DNA from 4 places in the Acidovorax sp. FG60 genome. Region 1 is predicted to be linked to each of the others. Evidence: predicted binding sites of a transcription regulator. Region 1 holds the regulator's gene; each other region holds the start of a gene.
The links. The regulator sigma-54, encoded in region 1, starts transcription at its own class of promoters, with help from an activator protein. The targets are predictions, from matches to a motif close to TGGCANGNAANCTGCTTT.
Positions count from the first base shown of each region.

Region 2: ACODS0_RS24310 (CmpA/NrtA family ABC transporter substrate-binding protein) is a predicted target of sigma-54. The motif match lies at 566-583, and genes of this name have one in related genera.
Region 3: ACODS0_RS02005 (transglutaminase family protein) is a predicted target of sigma-54. The motif match lies at 1,017-1,034, and genes of this name have one in related genera.
Region 4: glnA (type I glutamate--ammonia ligase) is a predicted target of sigma-54. The motif match lies at 1,166-1,183, and genes of this name have one in related genera.

Region 1 covers NZ_JBMDJC010000005.1:19,908-22,081, reverse strand. Annotated here, with positions in the region: gene ACODS0_RS09035 (acyl-CoA thioesterase) at 1-474, opposite strand, end outside; gene ACODS0_RS09030 (RNA polymerase factor sigma-54) at 542-2,131, opposite strand; gene lptB (LPS export ABC transporter ATP-binding protein) at 2,131-2,174, opposite strand, start outside.
Region 2 covers NZ_JBMDJC010000024.1:38,305-40,478, reverse strand. Annotated here, with positions in the region: gene ACODS0_RS24315 (ANTAR domain-containing response regulator) at 1-265, shown strand, start outside; gene ACODS0_RS24310 (CmpA/NrtA family ABC transporter substrate-binding protein) at 773-2,017, shown strand; gene ntrB (nitrate ABC transporter permease) at 2,054-2,174, shown strand, end outside.
Region 3 covers NZ_JBMDJC010000001.1:441,054-443,227, reverse strand. Annotated here, with positions in the region: gene ACODS0_RS02005 (transglutaminase family protein) at 1-1,004, opposite strand, end outside; gene ACODS0_RS02000 (alpha/beta fold hydrolase) at 1,164-1,886, shown strand; gene ACODS0_RS01995 (FAD-binding oxidoreductase) at 2,058-2,174, opposite strand, start outside.
Region 4 covers NZ_JBMDJC010000029.1:47,637-49,810, reverse strand. Annotated here, with positions in the region: gene ACODS0_RS25975 (EI24 domain-containing protein) at 1-241, shown strand, start outside; gene ACODS0_RS25970 (competence/damage-inducible protein A) at 238-1,059, shown strand; gene glnA (type I glutamate--ammonia ligase) at 1,234-2,174, shown strand, end outside.

The DNA of each region.
Region 1 (2,174 bases):
TGGGGAGGATACGCGCTCAGACAATGCGTGGGAATCCTGCGTTCCCGCGCGGGCCAGCAGCAATTGGCGGATGGATTCGGGGATCGGCGCCACCTTGCGGTCGGCCTTGCCGATGAAGACGATGCCGATCTTGCCGCGCGCCACCTCGCGGCCTGAGGTCTTCTCGGTCATGCAAAAGACCAGGTCAAACCCATAGCGGTTGAAGTCCGCCGGGGCCATCTCCACGCGCATGGTCTCGCCATGGAAACCTTCGGACTTGTACTGCGCCACGATGTCGCCGACCACGATGGACAGCCCGCCCACGTCGGCCTCGGGGTAGCCCAGCGACTGGAAGAAGCGCACCCGCGCTTCAGAGACCAGGCTCAGCAGTTGCGCGTTGTCCAGGTGCCCGCCCTGGTTCACGTGGCTGATGTAGATCTGCAGCTCGGTGGCAAAGCCGAAGTGCGGGGGGAGGTCGAAGACGATGCGGGCCATGGTGGGGTGGCGGATAGAAAAACGAAAAATTCAAACAGGGCGAGCCATGCGCCCCCAACCGGGGTACCTACAGCGCCTTGCGCAGGTTGGCCGGCGCGATCTTGAGCGCCTCGCGGTACTTGGCCACGGTGCGGCGTGCGCACTCGATGCCCTGCTCCTTGAGCATCTCGGCGATCTGGCTGTCGGACAGCGGCTTGGCGGGGCTTTCTGCGGCCACAAACTGCTTGATGAGGGCGCGCACGGCGGTGCTGGACGCGTTGCCGCCGGTCTCGGTACCCAGGCCCGAGCCAAAGAAGTACTTCAGCTCATACGTGCCAATTGGCGTGGCCATGTATTTGGCGGTGGTCACGCGGCTGATGGTGGATTCGTGCAGGCCCAGTTCGTCGGCGATGTCGCGCAGCACCAGCGGGCGCATGGCCAACTCGCCGTGGGTGAAGAAGCTTTTTTGCCGCTCCACGATGGCGCGCGAGACGCGCAGGATGGTGTCAAAGCGCTGCTGGATGTTCTTGATGAACCAGCGCGCCTCCTGCAGGCGCTGCTGCATGCCCTGGTGGCCCTCGCCGCCCTTGTGGCCGCGCAGGGCGCCAGCATAGATGTCGTGCACGCGCAAGCGCGGCATCACATCGGGGTTGAGGCTGACGATGAAGTTGTGCTGGCCGTCGCGGCCGTTAGCGCGCCCGGCTTTGCGCACGATGACGTCGGGAATGATGATGTTGCGCTCCACGTCGGCAAAGCGACGGCCGGGGCGAGGCTCCAGGCGAGCGATCAGCGCCATGGCGGCGCGGGTGCGCTCTTCGCCGTCGCCACACAGCTGCGTCAGGCGGCGGATGTCGCGGCGGGCCAGCATCTCCAGCGGCTGCTGACAAATGCGCAGCGCGGTCTGCACCGTGTCGGGGTCAGCATCGCTGTCCTCGTCGGCAGCCAGCGCCGTGAGCTGCAGCGTCAGGCATTCGGCCAGGTTGCGCGCACCCACGCCGGTGGGCTCCAGGCTTTGCAGCAGGCGCTGGGCCACGGTGAAGCGGTGCACCAGCTCTTCAATCTGCTCCAGGTCGTCCGGCCCGGCCAGGCTGATGGCCAGCTCTTCCAGCGGCTCTTCGAGGTAGCCGTCGTCGTTGAGCGATTCAATGAGAAAACGCAGCGCTGCGCGGTCAATCTCTGACAAGCGCAGCGCCAGTGCCTGACGGTGCAAAAAGGCGGTCAGCGATTCATGCGAACGGGCCAGCTCGGTGGCGTCGGCCTCGTCGCCTTCGGAGTCGTTGCGGTTGCGGGCGGGCGCATCCCCGCCCCACTCCGCGTCGTTGGGCGCCATTTCTACCGTGCCGTCACCGCTCCAGTCAGGCTCGTCAGCGCCAGCACTCGGTGTTTCAGCATCATTTTGGCCTTCAGCGCTTGTGCTGCTTGCGCTGTTAGCTCCTGAAAATATAGCATCATCGGCGCTGTACTCATCGGGCTGCGCGGGCGTGTCGGCGGCTTCGAGCCCAAACTCCTCGCGCGGAGCTTCGTCGGCATTGCGTTCGAGGAACGGGTTTTCGTCGAGCATCTGCTCGACTTCCTGCGAGAGTTCGAGCGTGGACAACTGCAGCAGCCGGATGGACTGCTGAAGCTGGGGGGTCAATGCAAGATGCTGCGAGACGCGCAGCGAGAGTCCAGGCTTCATCACATCCTGAAGTGTTCGCCAAGGTAAACACGTCGTACCTCGG
Region 2 (2,174 bases), on a different contig from region 1:
GGCGCCCCAGCGCATCCGCCCCATTCTGGACGTGGCCATGGCGCGCTTCCAGCACGAGCAGGCCCTGCGCGCCGAGCTGGCCGACGCCAAGACCGAACTCAAGGACCGCAAGACCATCGACCGCGCCAAGGGACTGCTCATGCAGCGCCAGGGCCTGAGCGAACAGGCCGCGTACGAGAAACTGCGCAAGACCGCCATGGACAAGGGCCTCAAGCTCGTGGACGTGGCCCAGCGCATGCTCGATGTGATGGATCTGCTGGGGTAGGCAGGTGACATCCCCCTGAGGCGCTGCGCGCCTTCCCCCTTCTCTCGAATCGCTGCCGCGATTCGGGAAGGGGGACGATGCCCTCGCTGCGGGGCGGCCCTTGCTTGGCATCCTTCGCCTAGGCCAAGCCCAGCTCAACCAGCTTCTCCCAGATGGTGCGCCGCACAAACGCAGTGCAGCCAGCGCGCATGCACCAACCCTGACCGTCGCAGGCCAAAAAAGGCCGTTTGCGCCTTTCCAGCATGCCTAGGCAGCTATCAAAAACATAGTAATGGTGGCGCCAAACTGGCGAAAACACGCTGGCACGCTGCTTGCATTGACCCTGGCAAGACCAAAGACGGTCCCACCACTGACAGCACTGACCCAATGGCGGGCCGGTGCTGACACAAAGCCCCCCAATGGGCTTTGCCATGGACAAAGGCGTCCCTCTCCGAAGCTCGTTTGCGCATGCAACCAGGCCAGGGGAGGACGCCTTTTTTGTTTTCTAACGCACCGAGGAACCGCCCCATGACCGATCTGTTGAAAACCAGCCTCAACCGCCGCACCGTGCTGCAGGCCGCCACCGTGGGCGCAGTGGGCGTGAGCCCGGCACTGCGTGCCCTGGTGCACGCCCAGGGCTCGGACGCCCCAGAGAAAAAGGAAGTCAAGATTGGCTTCATCCCGCTGACCGACTGCGCCAGCGTGGTGATGGCCTCGGTGCTGGGCTTTGACAAGAAGTATGGCGTGACCATCATCCCCACCAAGGAAGCGTCGTGGGCCGGTGTGCGCGACAAGCTGGTAAATGGCGAACTCGACTTTGCCCACGTGCTGTATGGCCTGGTGTACGGCGTGCACATGGGCACGGCCGGCCCCAAGAAGGACATGGCCGTGCTGATGAGCCTGAACAACAACGGCCAGGCGATCACGCTGTCCAAGGCACTGGCCGACAAGGGCGCAGTGGATGGCCCGTCCCTGGCCAAGTTCATGGCCGCCAACAAGCGCGAGTACACCTTCGCAGGCACCTTCCCGACCGGCACCCACGCGATGTGGATGCACTACTGGTTGGCCGCCGCCGGCATCAACCCGCTGTCGGGCGCCAAGCTGATCACCGTGCCGCCACCCCAGATGGTGGCCAACATGCGCGTGGGCAACATGGATGGCTTCTGCGTGGGCGAACCCTGGAACCACCGCGCCATCATGGATGGCATCGGAGTGACCGCCAACACCACCCAGGACATCTGGAAGGACCACCCCGAGAAGGTGCTGGGCACCTCGGCCGATTTCGTCAAGAAGAACCCCAACACCACCCGCGCCGTGATGATGGCCGTGCTGGAAGCCAGCCAGTGGATTGACGCCAGCCTGTCCAACAAGATGAAGATGGCCGAAACGGTGGCCCAGAAGTCCTACATCAACACCAGCGTGGACGCCATCAACCAGCGCATCCTGGGCCGCTACCAGAACGGCATGGGCAAGACCTGGGACGATCCCAACCACATGAAATTCTTCAACGACGGCGCGGTGAACTTCCCCTACCTGTCGGATGGCATGTGGTTCCTGACGCAGCACAAGCGCTGGGGTTTGATCAAGAGCCACCCCGATTACCTGGCCGTGGCCAAAGAGATCAACCAGGTGGACCTGTACAAGTCGGTTGCCAGCGCCATGAAGATCAACGTGCCCAAGGACCCGATGCGCACCGCCAAGCTCATGGACGGCGTGGTGTGGGACGGCAAAGACCCCGCCAAGTACGCCGACAGCTTCAAGATCAAGGCGTAAGCGCCCTGCCCCGCCCACCCTGCCAAGGAGAACACCATGGTCAGTGCCGTCTTTCACTCCCCGTTGGATGCAGCCCCCGTGGTTGCACAGAACGCTATGAATAATGTAGCTATCAGCGCTTCTCCAGCAACCGCCAGAAGCCAAAAACAGTCCAAAG
Region 3 (2,174 bases), on a different contig from region 1:
AAGGTGGGCTCGCCGCCCATGGTCAGGCGCACATCGCCCGCCACCAGGTCGGCGTCCACCCGCTCGCCCAGCGCCAGCACGGCCCGCCACTGGGCTTCGGTGTAGGGCTTGGTCACGCGGGGCGATTCAAAGATGCGCGTCACGCGCATCTCGTGGCTGAACTCCACCTCGGCCTTGTCCACGCCGCCTTCAATCGGCGCGGCGCCCGAGGGCTGGGGTGTGCAAGCGAGCGGGATGTGGCCCTCGCCCGCCATCAGGCCGCTGGTGGCATCCAGGCCGATCCAGCCTGCGCCGGGCAGGTAGACCTCGCACCAGGCGTGCAGGTCGGTGAAGTCGTGGTCGGTGCCGCTGGGGCCGTCCAGCGCCTTCACGTCCGGCGTGAGCTGGATCAGGTAGCCCGACACAAACCGCGCCGCCAGCCCCAGGTGGCGCAGCAGCTGCACCAGCAGCCAGCCCGAGTCGCGGCACGAGCCGCTGGCTTTTTGCAGCGTTTCCTCGGGTGTCTGCACGCCGGGTTCCATGCGGATCAGGTAGCGGATGTCTTGCGATACCTGCTGGTTGAGCTTGACCAGGAAATCGATGGTGCGCTGCTTGCTGCGGTCCACCTTGTCCAGATAGGCCTGCACCAGCGGTGTCATCGGGTCGGTAGCCAGGTAGGGCGCCAGCTCCTGCTGCACATCGCTGCTGTAGTTGAACGGGATGTTCTCGGCCTCGGGCTCCAGGAAGAAGTCGAAGGGGTTGTACACCGCCATTTCCACCACCAGGTCCACCGTGACCTTGAACTCGCGCGTCTTCTCGGGGAAGACCAGCCGCGCCTGGTAGTTGGCAAACGGGTCCTGCTGCCAGTTGATGAAGTGCTGCGCGGGCTCGACCTTGAGCGAGTACGAAATCACATTGCTGCGACAGTGGGGCGCGGGCCGCAATCGGATGGTCTGTGGCCCGAGGCCTACCAGCCGGTCGTATTGGTAATGCGTGACGTGGTGGAGCGCGGCGTGGATGGGCATATGCAGGCCATGCTAGCAAGTCCCGAGCCATCGCGGGCAACTATTCCGGGGGCGGTGACAAGCGGTCATCGGCTGTTCACAATGTGCGGTCCGTACCCCGCTGCCGGGGCCGCCTGTTTTTCTGACTGCGCACCAACTTGGTGATGCCCTGATTCACCCATGTCCCAATCCCCCCAACTGCTGCTCCTCCCCGGCCTGGCCGCCGATGAACGCATGTGGCGCGGCGTGCTGCCGCTGCTGCCCGCCGCGCTGCGCCCCGAGGTCGCCACCGCCCACCAGGATGTGAACCTGCACCGCATCGAAGACTTTGCCGCACGCCTGCTGGCACAACACGCGGGGCCACTGGTGCTGGCCGGTGCGTCGATGGGCGGCATGATCGCCATGGAAGCCGCGCGCCAGGCGCCGCAGCGTGTGGCAGGGCTGGCGCTGCTGGGCACCACCGCGCGGCCCGAGACGCCGGATATGCGGGCGCTGCGCGAAGCCGCTATCGAACTCTTTGAACAAGGCCGCCTGCGCGAAGTGATCGAGCCCAACGTGGCCTTTGCCTTTCATCCTGACAACGCCACGCGGCCTGAGCTGGTGCAGGCCTATCTCGACTTTGTGCTGGACGCAGGCGCCTCCCACCTGGTTCGCCAGAACCGCGCCGTCATCCATCGGCCCGATGCCCGCCAGCACCTGCCCGGCGTGGCCTGCCCGGTGCTGGTGGTATGCGGCGAGGCTGACCAGCTCACGCCGCCCGAATGTTCGGCTGAGATTGCGGCGCTGGTGCCCGGTGCTGAGCACCACCTCTTGCCGGACAGCGGCCACATGCTGACCATGGAGCAACCTGAAACGGTGACACGGCTGCTGGTGCAGTGGCTGGCGCGCAGCGGATGGATCTGACCTGAGCTTTCTTCCTCTCGCCTTGTGGACGAGGGCGCAGTGGTGGGCGGGATGGACTTAGAGCGGCTCAAAAAACTCAGCGAAGCGGCCATCCCTAGGCGTTCGGCCTCAGGCCGTACAAGGAGTACGGCAAGGTGGGACAACGACGCCAGGGAAGTTTGTGAGGCGCTCTCAGGCAGTTTGTCGCGCTGGCTTTGTCTCGGGCGCCAGTTGTGTTTCCGCATACCAGCTGCGCAGTTTGCCGGGGTTGAGCAGGCCCTGCGGGTCGAAGCGGCGCTTCATGCCCAC
Region 4 (2,174 bases), on a different contig from region 1:
GCTTGCGATCTGGATCTACACCCTGGTTTTTGCGTTCTCTTCCCTCTGGTTCACCCACTATTGCCTGGCAGCCCTGGAGCGCTTGCGCGCAGAGGGCACAGGGGTAACACCCGTTGAAGTGTCTACACCGAAGGTTGCAGACGCGGGGGAGCCCGCGCATTCCGCGCTGCCGCCTGCGGCGTCGCCCACTGCCGTTCTTTCTGCCCCCCCATCTCCTGCCAACGGAAGCCCTGCACGATGATCCCATCTTTCGGTCTGATCATCGTGGGTGATGAAATCCTGTCTGGCAAGCGTGCCGACAAGCACATGCCCAAGGTCATTGAACTGCTGTCAGCGCGAGGGCTTTCGCTGACCTACGCCGACTACGTGGGCGACAACCCGGACCGCATCACGGCCACGCTGCAGCGCGCTTTTGCGTCGGGTGACGTGGTGTTTTCCTGCGGTGGCATTGGCGCAACGCCAGACGACCACACCCGCCAATGCGCCGCGCGTGCCCTGGGCCGGGACCTGGTACTACACCCCGACGCTGAGGCTCTGATCCGCGAGCGCATGCAGGACGTGGCCCAGGAGCAGGGTGTGACGTATGAGCCGGACCGTCCCGACAACGTGCACCGGCTCAACATGGGGGTGTTTCCGGCAGGTGCCCACATCATTCCCAACCCTTACAACAAGATCCCCGGGTTCAGCTGCGAGGGCGGTCGTGGAGGGGCCGTGCATTTTGTTCCTGGATTCCCTGTCATGGCCTGGCCGATGATCGAGTGGGTGCTGGACCAGCACTACGCAGCGTTTTTCAGCCGCACGCCACAGACCGAGCAGTCGGTGGTGGTCTATGGGGCCATGGAAGCGGCTTTGACGCCCCTCATGGAGCGCATCGAAAAAACGCACCCGAACGTTCGGGTGTTCAGTTTGCCCAGCGTGGATCATCCACAATACGGGCGGCATATTGAACTGGGTGTCAAAGGTCCTGCTCCCCTCGTTCCCGCTGCATGGCGGGACCTGAAACGGGGGTTGCACGAGTTTGGTGCAAATTGTGGCCCTGAATTGGTGCGTAGCTTGTGATGCCCTGTGTTGATAGTAGGTTTGCACTAAATTGGTGCGGTTCGGCGGGTACTCCCTCGGCCTGCAGTCCTTAGTGCTCCTTCATAGTGCGGCGGCTGCACCCAGCTGGCACGCAAACTGCTTTTATTTCGGTAAATTCCTTTTTTCAACAAGCGCTTTATCCAGGAGAACCTGATGGCCAAGACCGTTGCAGACGTGATGAAGATGGTGAAGGAGAACGAAGTCAAGTTCGTTGACTTCCGTTTCACCGATACCCGTGGCAAGGAACAGCACGTGACCGTGCCTGTGTCCCACTTCGACGAAGACAAGTTCACGTCCGGCCATGCATTTGATGGCTCCTCGGTAGCCGGCTGGAAGGGCATTGAAGCCTCGGACATGCAACTCATGCCCGACCCCAGCACCGCCAACATCGACCCCTTCTTTGAAGAAACCACACTGTTCCTGCAGTGCGATGTGATCGAACCCGGTGACGGCAAGGCCTACGACCGCGATCCACGTTCCATCGCCAAGCGCGCTGAAGCCTACCTCAAGGCCTCCGGCCTGGGCGACACGGCGTTCTTCGGCCCAGAGCCAGAATTCTTCATCTTCGACGGCGTGCGTTGGTCCAACGAACCCGGCAAGGTCATGTTCGAGATCGAAGAGTACGAAGCCCCCTGGAACTCGGGCGCCAAGCTCGAAGGCGGCAACCGTGGTCACCGTCCCACCGTCAAAGGCGGCTACTTCCCAGTGCCTCCCGTCGACAGCACGCAAGACATGCGCGCTGAGATGTCCCTGATCCTCGAATCCCTGGGCATCCCGGTCGAAGTGTTCCACCACGAAGTGGCGGGCGCTGGCCAGAACGAAATCGGTACGCGTTTCAGCACGCTGGTCGAGCGCGCCGACTGGACGCAGGTCCTGAAGTACGTGGTCTGGAACGTGGCCAACGCCTACGGCAAGACCGCCACCTTCATGCCCAAGCCCTATGCTGGCGACAACGGCTCCGGCATGCACGTGCACCAGTCCATCTGGAAAGACGGCAAGAACCTGTTCGCTGGCGACGGCTATGCCGGCCTGAGCGACTTTGCGCTGTACTACATCGGCGGCATCATCAAGCACGCACGTGCCCTGAACGCCAT